DNA from 3 places in the Escherichia ruysiae genome. Region 1 is predicted to be linked to each of the others. Evidence: predicted binding sites of a transcription regulator. Region 1 holds the regulator's gene; each other region holds the start of a gene.
What was found. Region 1 encodes PurR, which represses purine synthesis genes. Its sites were predicted from a motif close to CANGCAAACGTTTGCNTG; they were not measured.
Positions count from the first base shown of each region.

Region 2: a site for PurR is predicted at 1,626-1,643, ahead of cvpA (colicin V production protein). Genes of this name have one in related genera too.
Region 3: a site for PurR is predicted at 1,947-1,964, ahead of purE (5-(carboxyamino)imidazole ribonucleotide mutase). Genes of this name have one in related genera too.

Region 1 is NZ_JAVIWS010000001.1:244,793-248,073, forward strand. It holds gene punR (DNA-binding transcriptional activator PunR) at 1-917, shown strand, start outside; gene purR (HTH-type transcriptional repressor PurR) at 914-1,939, opposite strand; gene cydH (cytochrome bd-I accessory subunit CydH) at 2,237-2,326, shown strand; gene RGV86_RS01345 (MFS transporter) at 2,492-3,281, shown strand, end outside.
Region 2 is NZ_JAVIWS010000001.1:1,152,090-1,155,370, forward strand. It holds gene purF (amidophosphoribosyltransferase) at 1-1,045, opposite strand, end outside; gene cvpA (colicin V production protein) at 1,082-1,570, opposite strand; gene dedD (cell division protein DedD) at 1,829-2,488, opposite strand; gene folC (bifunctional tetrahydrofolate synthase/dihydrofolate synthase) at 2,478-3,281, opposite strand, start outside.
Region 3 is NZ_JAVIWS010000001.1:3,928,813-3,932,093, forward strand. It holds gene RGV86_RS18800 (carbamate kinase) at 1-176, shown strand, start outside; gene purK (5-(carboxyamino)imidazole ribonucleotide synthase) at 303-1,370, opposite strand; gene purE (5-(carboxyamino)imidazole ribonucleotide mutase) at 1,367-1,876, opposite strand; gene lpxH (UDP-2,3-diacylglucosamine diphosphatase) at 1,993-2,715, opposite strand; gene ppiB (peptidylprolyl isomerase B) at 2,718-3,212, opposite strand.

The DNA of each region.
Region 1 (3,281 bases):
CTCTCGAAGTGGTTGATGCGGTAGCGCGTAATGGCAGTTTTAGTGCTGCGGCTCAGGAGTTACATCGCGTTCCTTCAGCGGTCAGCTATACCGTGCGTCAGCTGGAAGAGTGGCTGGCGGTGCCGCTTTTTGAACGGCGTCATCGTGATGTGGAACTGACCGCTGCCGGGGCGTGGTTTCTCAAAGAAGGGCGCTCTGTTGTCAAAAAAATGCAGATCACTCGCCAGCAATGTCAGCAGATTGCGAACGGCTGGCGCGGTCAGTTAGCCATTGCGGTGGATAATATCGTCAGGCCAGAACGTACACGGCAGATGATCGTTGATTTCTATCGCCATTTTGATGACGTTGAACTTCTGGTATTTCAGGAAGTATTTAACGGTGTCTGGGATGCGCTTTCCGACGGGCGCGTGGAACTGGCGATTGGCGCGACACGAGCGATTCCGGTGGGCGGTCGTTACGCCTTCCGTGATATGGGGATGTTGAGCTGGAGTTGTGTTGTTGCCCGTCATCATCCGCTTGCGTCAATGAATGGGCCATTCAGCGATGATACGTTGCGCAACTGGCCATCGCTGGTGCGCGAAGACACCTCGCGGACGCTACCAAAACGTATTACCTGGCTGCTGGATAACCAAAAGCGCCTTGTTGTACCGGACTGGGAATCATCGGCAACGTGTATTTCGGCTGGGTTATGCATCGGTATGGTGCCGACACATTTCGCCAAACCGTGGCTTAATGAGGGGAAGTGGGTAGCACTAGAACTGGAAAATCCATTCCCTGATTCAGCATGTTGTCTGACCTGGCAGCAGAATGATATGTCGCCTGCTTTAACCTGGTTGCTTGAGTATCTCGGCGATAGTGAGACGCTGAATAAGGAGTGGCTGCGGGAGCCGGAAGAGACTCCCGCAACGGGTGATTAACGACGATAGTCGCGGAACGGGCCATCAGCCACGGAGCGACGTTCAATCAACCGTGGATGAACTTCAATTGACTGCGGTTCTTCGCGTTTGTTGACGATACGATCCAACAGCATATTGAACGCCGTTTCACCCAGCGAATCTTTTGGCTGATGGATAGTGGTCAGTGCCGGGGTAAAGTAGCGAGCGTTGCGCACGTTATCATAACCGATCAGCGAAACATCCTGCGGGACGCGCAGCCCCATTTCATCAGCGGCACAGAGTGCGCCCATTGCCATAATATCGCCGCCACAGAAGACAGCGGTAGGTCTGTGTGGTTGCGACAGGATTTGCTGCATGGCGCGATAACCTGATTCAGGCTCAAAGTCACCTTGCACAATCCAGTTTTCCGGCACTTTGATCATGGCTTCTTCCATCGCTTTCATAAAGCCCGCCAAACGACCTGCACCGGTGTTACGCTCCAGAGGACCAGGAATAACGCCAATTTCGCGGTGACCGCGTTCAATCAGATAGCGCCCGGCCATGTAACCGCCTTCAAAAGCGTTATCGATAACCGCATCGGTAAAGTCTGCTTTTGCTTCACCCCAGTCCATCACCACCATCGGGATATGGCGATACTCTTCCAGCATCGCCAGCAACGGTTCCGGATACTCCGAACACATCACCAGCAGGCCATCGACGCGTTTTTGCGCCATCATCGACAGATAAGCCCGCTGTTTCTCAAGATTGTTCCACGCATTGCCCAGAATCAGCGTGTAGCCTTTCTGGAAGCAATTTTTTTCTACCGCTTCAATGATTTCGGCGAAATAGGCCGCTTCGCTGCTGGTCGCCAGCAAACCGATAGACTTGGTGTGGTTAACCTTCAGGCTACGCGCCACCGCGCTAGGGGAGTAGTGTAATTCTTTGATCGCTGCCCACACAGCATTGCGCGTTTCTTCAGCGACGAAACGTGTTTTGTTGATTACGTGTGACACAGTTGTAGTGGAAACGTTTGCTCGTTTCGCTACATCTTTTATTGTTGCCATTCCATTTCACTCCAGACCCTAACTTCAGCTCCTGCAAAATCGCAAGGTAAACGTTTGCCTTTACACACCTTACGCACAACAAAAGTGTTGCGGTACGCCGGGAAAATGACACAGAGCGTCAGGAAGGGGTCAATGGCCAGTACGCAAATAATGTAAGCGTGGAATTTTGGCCGATCTTGATGAAAAGGGGAAGTAGTAAAAACACTTATCATTATAAATGACGGGAGATTTTTTCATCACAGTATGTAAAAATGCGTAATATCACTTTTTGTGGGGTAATAAAAAGGAGAAAACTTGATGAGCACCGACCTTAAATTTTCACTGGTAACAACCATTATCGTTCTTGGTTTGATCGTGGCCGTGGGTTTGACTGCCGCGCTACACTGATTTCCCCTCGAGGGAGCGCGTTCTCCCTCACATCTCCTTCCTCTTTGTTAGCAAAATGGCAAAAGTGTTTTCTCTTTTTGTTATTTTCATTCTTTTGTGATTGATGTCATGCTTTCGCCACTTTGATGAACATCGCGTGATGACGCGAAGAGGTGGAGATTAGGCATGAAAATTAACTATCCGTTGCTGGCGCTGGCAATTGGCGCATTTGGTATCGGGACAACGGAATTCTCGCCAATGGGCTTGTTGCCCGTTATTGCGCGTGGTGTGGATGTCTCGATTCCCGCTGCCGGAATGTTAATCAGCGCCTATGCGGTTGGCGTGATGGTTGGCGCGCCATTGATGACGCTTCTGCTTTCTCATCGTGCCCGCCGTAGTGCGCTGATTTTCCTGATGGCGATTTTCACGCTCGGTAACGTACTTTCTGCCATCGCACCGGACTATATGACGCTGATGCTTTCACGCATTTTAACCAGCCTGAATCACGGGGCGTTTTTTGGTCTGGGGTCTGTCGTGGCAGCAAGCGTGGTGCCAAAACATAAACAGGCCAGCGCAGTTGCAACTATGTTTATGGGCTTAACACTGGCGAATATCGGTGGCGTTCCGGCGGCAACCTGGCTTGGGGAAACTATTGGCTGGCGTATGTCATTTCTGGCAACGGCGGGGCTGGGTGTGATTTCAATGGTGAGCCTGTTCTTCTCTTTACCTAAAGGTGGCGCAGGGGCGCGGCCTGACGTGAAAAAAGAGCTGGCGGTACTGTTGCGTCCACAGGTGCTGTCTGCATTGCTGACGACGGTGCTGGGCGCTGGCGCAATGTTCACCCTCTACACCTATATTTCTCCGGTACTGCAAAGTATCACTCACGCAACGCCGGTGTTCGTCACTGCAATGCTGGTGCTGATTGGTGTCGGATTCTCTATCGGTAACTTTCTCGGCGGCAAACTTGCAGATCGTT
Region 2 (3,281 bases), 910 kb from region 1:
GACGCACGGACTTACGACGCAGTTGCTGACCCGGCATGATAAAGGTGCGACCAACGTAACGATTTTTGACAAACCCCTGACGGTACGGTTTACCCAGAATACGAGCAATTTCCAGTGCAATATCGCAGGAAGTTTCCGGGATCGGAATAACCACGTCGATATCCAGATCTTCCCATTCACGGGCGATTTTTTCGCCAAGCTTTGTTCCCATATTGACGCGGGCGCTGTAAACGGAAATTTTGTCGATGAACGAGTCCGGGCGGGCAAAGTAAACATACTCAAACAGGCATGGATTGCTGACTGGATTATCGGCACACTGGCGGGTAAACAACTGACCATCTTCAGTGATGTAAATCGCTTCACCCGGTGCGACATCACGCAGGAACTCAAAGCCCAGGGTGTCGAGCGCAACGCTTTCAGAAGCGACCATATATTCTGTGCGATTCTCATCAATATCGCGTTTTCCTAACACCAGCGGACGAATGCCGTTAGGATCGCGGAAAGCAACCATACCGTGACCGATAATCATCGCCACACAGGCATACGCGCCACGGATCAGGCGGTTTGTGGCGGCAATGGCAGCAAAAATGTTGTCGGCTTCCAGCGGATAATGGCGAAAGTTGTCCAGTTCGCTGGCGAAGATATTGAGCAGAATTTCCGAGTCGGAAGTGGTGTTGATGTGGCGGCGTTTTTCTTCAAACAGCTTTTTACGCAACTCGTGAGCATTAGTCAGATTGCCATTATGGGCAAGCGTGATGCCATACGGGGAGTTAACGTAAAACGGCTGTGCTTCAGAGGCGCTGGAGCTGCCAGCCGTAGGGTAACGCACATGACCAATGCCCATATTGCCCTGTAAACGCTGCATATGGCGAGCTTCAAATACATCGCTCACCAGCCCGTTCGCTTTACGCAAACGGAAGCAGTTATTGGCATCAATGGTGATGATGCCGGCGGCATCCTGACCGCGATGCTGAAGCACCGTTAAGGCATCATAAATCGATTGGTTAACCGGCATAACACCGGCGATACCGACAATACCGCACATACGTCTTTTTCCTCGTTAAGCCACATCTCAGAGCACTTACGCTCTGGGCAAGAAACTTGACGAGCTTTGCAGATAATCAAAAAACCATCTGATGATAAAACTGAACTGTGGAATCAGCTGTGATTTGCTCCAGTCTTCGCTTTTCGACACTCCGGTAAAGGAGTCAAGAAAGAAAAGAATGGCAGCAACAATCAGCACACCACGCAACGCACCGAAACAGACGCCCAGCACCCGATCGGTGCCTGACAACCCTGTTTTCTCCACTAGCTGGCCTATCACGAAGTTCACGATAGCGCCAACGATAAGTGTGGCAATAAACAGTACCGCGATGGCAATCCCATTTCGAACCAGTTCGTCTTCAAAGCCCGTAAACCAGACTGACAGGTAAGTGTAGTAATGACTGGCGACAAAGAAAGCACAACCCCATGTCACCAGCGATAACGCTTCACGAACAAAGCCACGGATCAGGCTAACCAGAGAGGAAAAAGCAATCACCGCGATTATGGCGTAATCAATCCAGACCATATGTGTCCCACGATTTTACGCCCTGTCATCCTGTTCGGGGCGCATTCTAACAGAAAAAGAAAACGTTTGCGTAGGGATTTCCTTCCCGCGCATCAATAAAAATGGCGCTGAAAAAACATTCAACGCCATCGTTTTTTTTTGCCTTTGCGGCATCGGGCAATACATGTCGGATGCGGCATAAACGCCTTATCCGACCTACGGTTCTACCCCTGCGTAGGCCTGATAAGACGCGCCAGCGTCGCATCAGGCAAAACCGTATTAATTCGGCGTATAGCCCATTACCACGCCGCTTAAGCCAGAAAGTTGCTTCAGCTCACCCAGCGAGCCTTTCAGCTTCTCTTTCGAGGCATCCGGCCCAACCAGAATACGGGTAATTTTACCCTGTACTGGCGTTGACGGCGACGTATAAACCCGGTATCCCGCACCGCGCAATTTACCAACAATCTCATTCACTTTGTCGGCATTTTTCAGCGCACCCAGTTGCACAACATACGCTTTACCCGTCGGTGCAGCTTTTTCCTCCACGACCGGTTTCGGTTCTGGCTTCGGCGCAGGTGCTTCCACTTTCGGTTTAGGCGGTTCCACCGGTTTCGGCTTCGGCGGAGCGACCGGTGCAGGTTCCGGTTCAAACTCGGTATTATTGGCTGCAATGATTGCCGGATCGAGCGAAGGTGCCGCAGCATCGCCCGCACGCACCTCCTCTGCAGCCCCTTCCGGCGGCTGTGTCGGCAATGCCTGGGTAGCGGCTGGCATCATATCAGGCTCATCACGATCGCCCGCTTTAGGCACCAGCGGGATTGCCGCGAACTCATCCTGATAATGTTTTTTCTGCCCGTCCAGCAGCCCTGGCAGCACAATCACTCCCAGCGCCACCAGCACTATTGTGCCAACTAACCGATTCTGAAACTTACTCGCCACCGCTTCTCCTCGCGTCAATCACTTCCATGACATGTGCGACCGTGTGGAATGAACCACACACCAGCACGGTATCTTCCGGTTTAGCGTCTGCCATTGCGGCATCCCATGCCTGCGCAACGCTATCAAATGATTTGCCGTTACCCAAATGCTCAAGCAGTTGTTCTGCCGTGGCACCGCGCGGCCCTTCCAGTGGCGCACAATACCAGTCATCCACCACGCTTTTCAACCAGGCCAATGTACCAGCAATATCTTTATCATGTAGCATACCGATTACTGCCAGTACGCGCCCGTTTTTCGGTAACGCTTTCATACGCCCGGTAAGATATTCTGCCGCATGGGGATTATGGGCGACATCAAAAATGACGCGTGGCGACTCGCTCACAATCTGGAAACGTCCCGGCAAAATTGCGCTGGCAATGCCATCGCGAATTGCCTGTTCACTGACCTCCAGACCGCTGGCACGCAGCGCAGCCAGCGCCGTTGCGGCATTCGGTTGTGGGACAAGCGGTAACGGCAGGTTTTCCAGCGTACCGTTTGCGTCGGTAAACGACCAGTCATGGTCGCTGACGAAATAATTCCACTCTACGCCTCGACGTCGCAACAGTGCGCCCTTCTCATGCGCTACATCGGCGATGGTGTACGGCATTTCAGGTTCACCAACGATCGCCGGTCTTTCACTGCGGAAGATCCCCGCTTTCTCGCGACCAATGCTTTCGCGATCTGGCCCCAGCCAGTCGGTATGATCCAGCGCAATGCTGGTCACCACAGCCACATCAGCATCGACAATATTGGT
Region 3 (3,281 bases), 3.7 Mb from region 1:
GCCATGCCACACCGGATGAGTTAGCTCCATTTGCCAAAGCCGATGGTTCGATGGGGCCGAAGGTAACGGCGGTGAGTGGCTATGTCAGAAGCGGTGGTAAACCCGCGTGGATTGGGGCGTTATCGCGGATTGAAGAGACGCTGGCGGGCGAGGCGGGGACCTGTATTTCGCTGTAGTTGTAGGCAGTAGACATTTGTGCCTGATGCGACGCTTGACGCGTCTTATCAGGCCTACAATGGGTGCCGGATCGGTAGGCTGGATAAGGCGTTCACGCCGCATCCGGCAAGAAAATGAGTACCTGATTAACTGAATTTATTCTGCGCCCAAATCACGCCGCTGGCATACTCCGGCGGCAGCAGCGGGATTAAGGCTTCCAGCGTCGCGGTCAGACGCGATGTATCGCTGTCGGTCAAATTCAGATGCCCCACTTTACGCCCCGGACGGACTTCTTTGTCGTACCAGTGCAGGTGCACCAGCGGCAGTTTCAGCCAGTCATAATTCACATCGCTACCAATCAGGTTGATCATCACCGACGGACTATTCACTACCGGTTGCGGTAACGGCAGATCGGTAATCGCTCGCAGGTGCAGCTCAAACTGGCTGATGCTGGCGCCGTTTTGCGTCCAGTGACCACTGTTATGCACACGCGGAGCCAGTTCGTTGATCAGCAGACCTTGCGGGGTGACAAAACACTCCATCGCCATCACGCCCACATAGCCCAGCTCCTGCATAATCGCCGACAGCATCTCTTCGGCTTGCGCCTGTTGCTGTGCATTGGCCTGCGGGAAAGCGACGCTGGTGCGCAAAATACCGTCCTGATGCAGGTTATGCGTCAGCGGATAAAACACCGTGCTGCCATCAAAGCCGCGCGCGCCAACCAGCGACACTTCGCCAGAGAAGTTAATGCCCTGCTCGACAATACATTCGCCGTAACACTCTGCCGGTAACTGTTCGGTTTCATCGGCGCGTAAACGCCATTGACCGCGACCGTCATAGCCACCAGTGCGACGCTTAACAATCGCCAGCTCACCTAAACGATCAAACACCGCAGGCCACTCGCTGCGAGCGGCAAGTAACTGCCACGGTGCGGTCGGCAGGTGGAGCTTATCGAAAAGTTGCTTCTGAGTCAGACGGTCGGCAATAATCGGGAACACATCGCGGTTCACAAAGGCCGGATGGCGCGCCAGCTCGCGGGTTAATGCAGTTTCCGGCCAGCGTTCGATCTCAGCGGTAATCACGCTTTGTTGAAAAGGCACCGCCGCAGGTTCAGCGTCCAGCCCGACCGGCCAGACAGCAATGCCTAACGGTTCGCCTGCCTGACGCAGCATTCGGCCTAACTGCCCGTTACCGAGGACGCAAACCTGTTTCATGCCGCACCTCGCGGATCCGGGTTTTCCAGCACTTCGTCGGTCTGAGCTTTGCGCCAGTCATTCAGACGCTGGTGCAGTTCTTTATCATGAGTCGCAAGAATTTGTGCTGCCAGCAACGCCGCGTTTGCCGCGCCCGCTTTACCAATCGCCAGCGTACCCACCGGAATGCCACGCGGCATTTGTACGATGGAGTAGAGGCTATCGACACCGCTCAGTGCGGCGCTCTGTACTGGCACGCCCAGCACCGGCACCAGCGTTTTGGCGGCAATCATGCCTGGCAGATGCGCTGCGCCGCCCGCGCCCGCAATAATCACCTGATAACCATTCTCTTCGGCGCTTTCGGCAAAGCTGAACAGTTTATCGGGGGTGCGGTGAGCAGAAACCACTTCAACGTGGTGCGGGACATTCAGGATTTCGAAGATTTCGGCGGCGAACTGCATGGTAGCCCAGTCGCTTTTGGACCCCATCACTATGGCGACACGCGCCGGATTATTGCGGGAAGACATGCGTCTAAAAACTCCTGTGGTGCACAACTCTCGGCTTTAGAGGGCACAGAGAATAGCACGGAAAGAGAGCAAGGAAAACGGTTGCGTGGCTGTGGAATCAGCAAACTTGTGCGTTATTAAAACGGGAAATGGATTAGCTCAACGTCATCCGCCGTGACTTTCACCATCGAACCTTCGGTATGCCAGGCACCCAGCACGACGCGGAAAGCAGGTTGCTGATTGGCGATGAATTCATGCACCGCCGGGCGATGGGTATGCCCGTGGATCAGCCATTGCACCTGATGCTTTTCCATCGCACTGACCACCGCGTTTTGGTTAACGTCCATGATCGCCAGCGATTTGCTGCTGTTGGCTTCTTTACTGTTCGCGCGCATTCGCGCGGCAATGCGTTTGCGTACAAACAACGGCAGGGTGAGGAATAGCGTTTGTAGCCACGGTTTGTGGACTTTGGCGCGAAAAGCCTGATAACCCGCATCATCGGTGCACAGCGTGTCGCCATGCATAATCAGCACCCGACGACCATAAAGTTCGAGCACCTTTTCTTGCGGCAATAACGTCATGCCGCTTTCACGGGCAAAGCGTTTGCCGAGCAGAAAATCACGGTTGCCATGAATGAAATAACAGGGAACGCCGGAATCGGATACCGCTTTGATTGCTGCCGCCATCTGGCGATGGAGTGGGTTGGGATCGTCGTCGCCAATCCATGCTTCAAACAGATCGCCAAGAATATACAGCGCGTCGGCCTTGCTGGCTTCTCCCGCTAAAAAACGCAGAAAACCGGCGGTGATCGCCGGTTCTTCCACGCAGAGATGAAGATCTGCAATAAAGAGTGTCGCCACGATTACTCGCTAACGGTCACGCTTTCAATGATAACGTCTTCTTTTGGCACGTCCTGGTGCATACCGCTACGACCGGTTGCAACACCTTTGATTTTGTCTACCACGTCCATGCCTTCAACCACTTCAGCAAACACGCAGTAACCCCAACCTTGCAGGCTTTCGCCAGAGAAGTTCAGGAAGTCGTTATCAACCACGTTGATGAAGAACTGTGCAGTTGCAGAGTGCGGAGCCTGAGTACGGGCCATTGCCAGCGTACCACGGGTATTTTTCAGGCCGTTGTTGGCTTCGTTTTTGATCGGTTCTTTGGTGGCTTTTTGTTTCATGCCCGGTTCAAAACCGCCGCCCTGAATCATAAAACCGTTGATAACACGGTGGAAAATGGTGTTGTTGTAAAAACCTTCGCGGCAGTAGTCCAGGAAGTTTTTAACTGTTTCAGGTGCTTTATCGTCAAAAGTTTTGATGACAATATCGCCGTGATTGGTGTGGAAAGTAACCATTTTTGCATCCTGTTCCGTTTGATTGGTGCTTCAACCCGGTTCGGGTCATATATAGGGTGGTGTTATAGC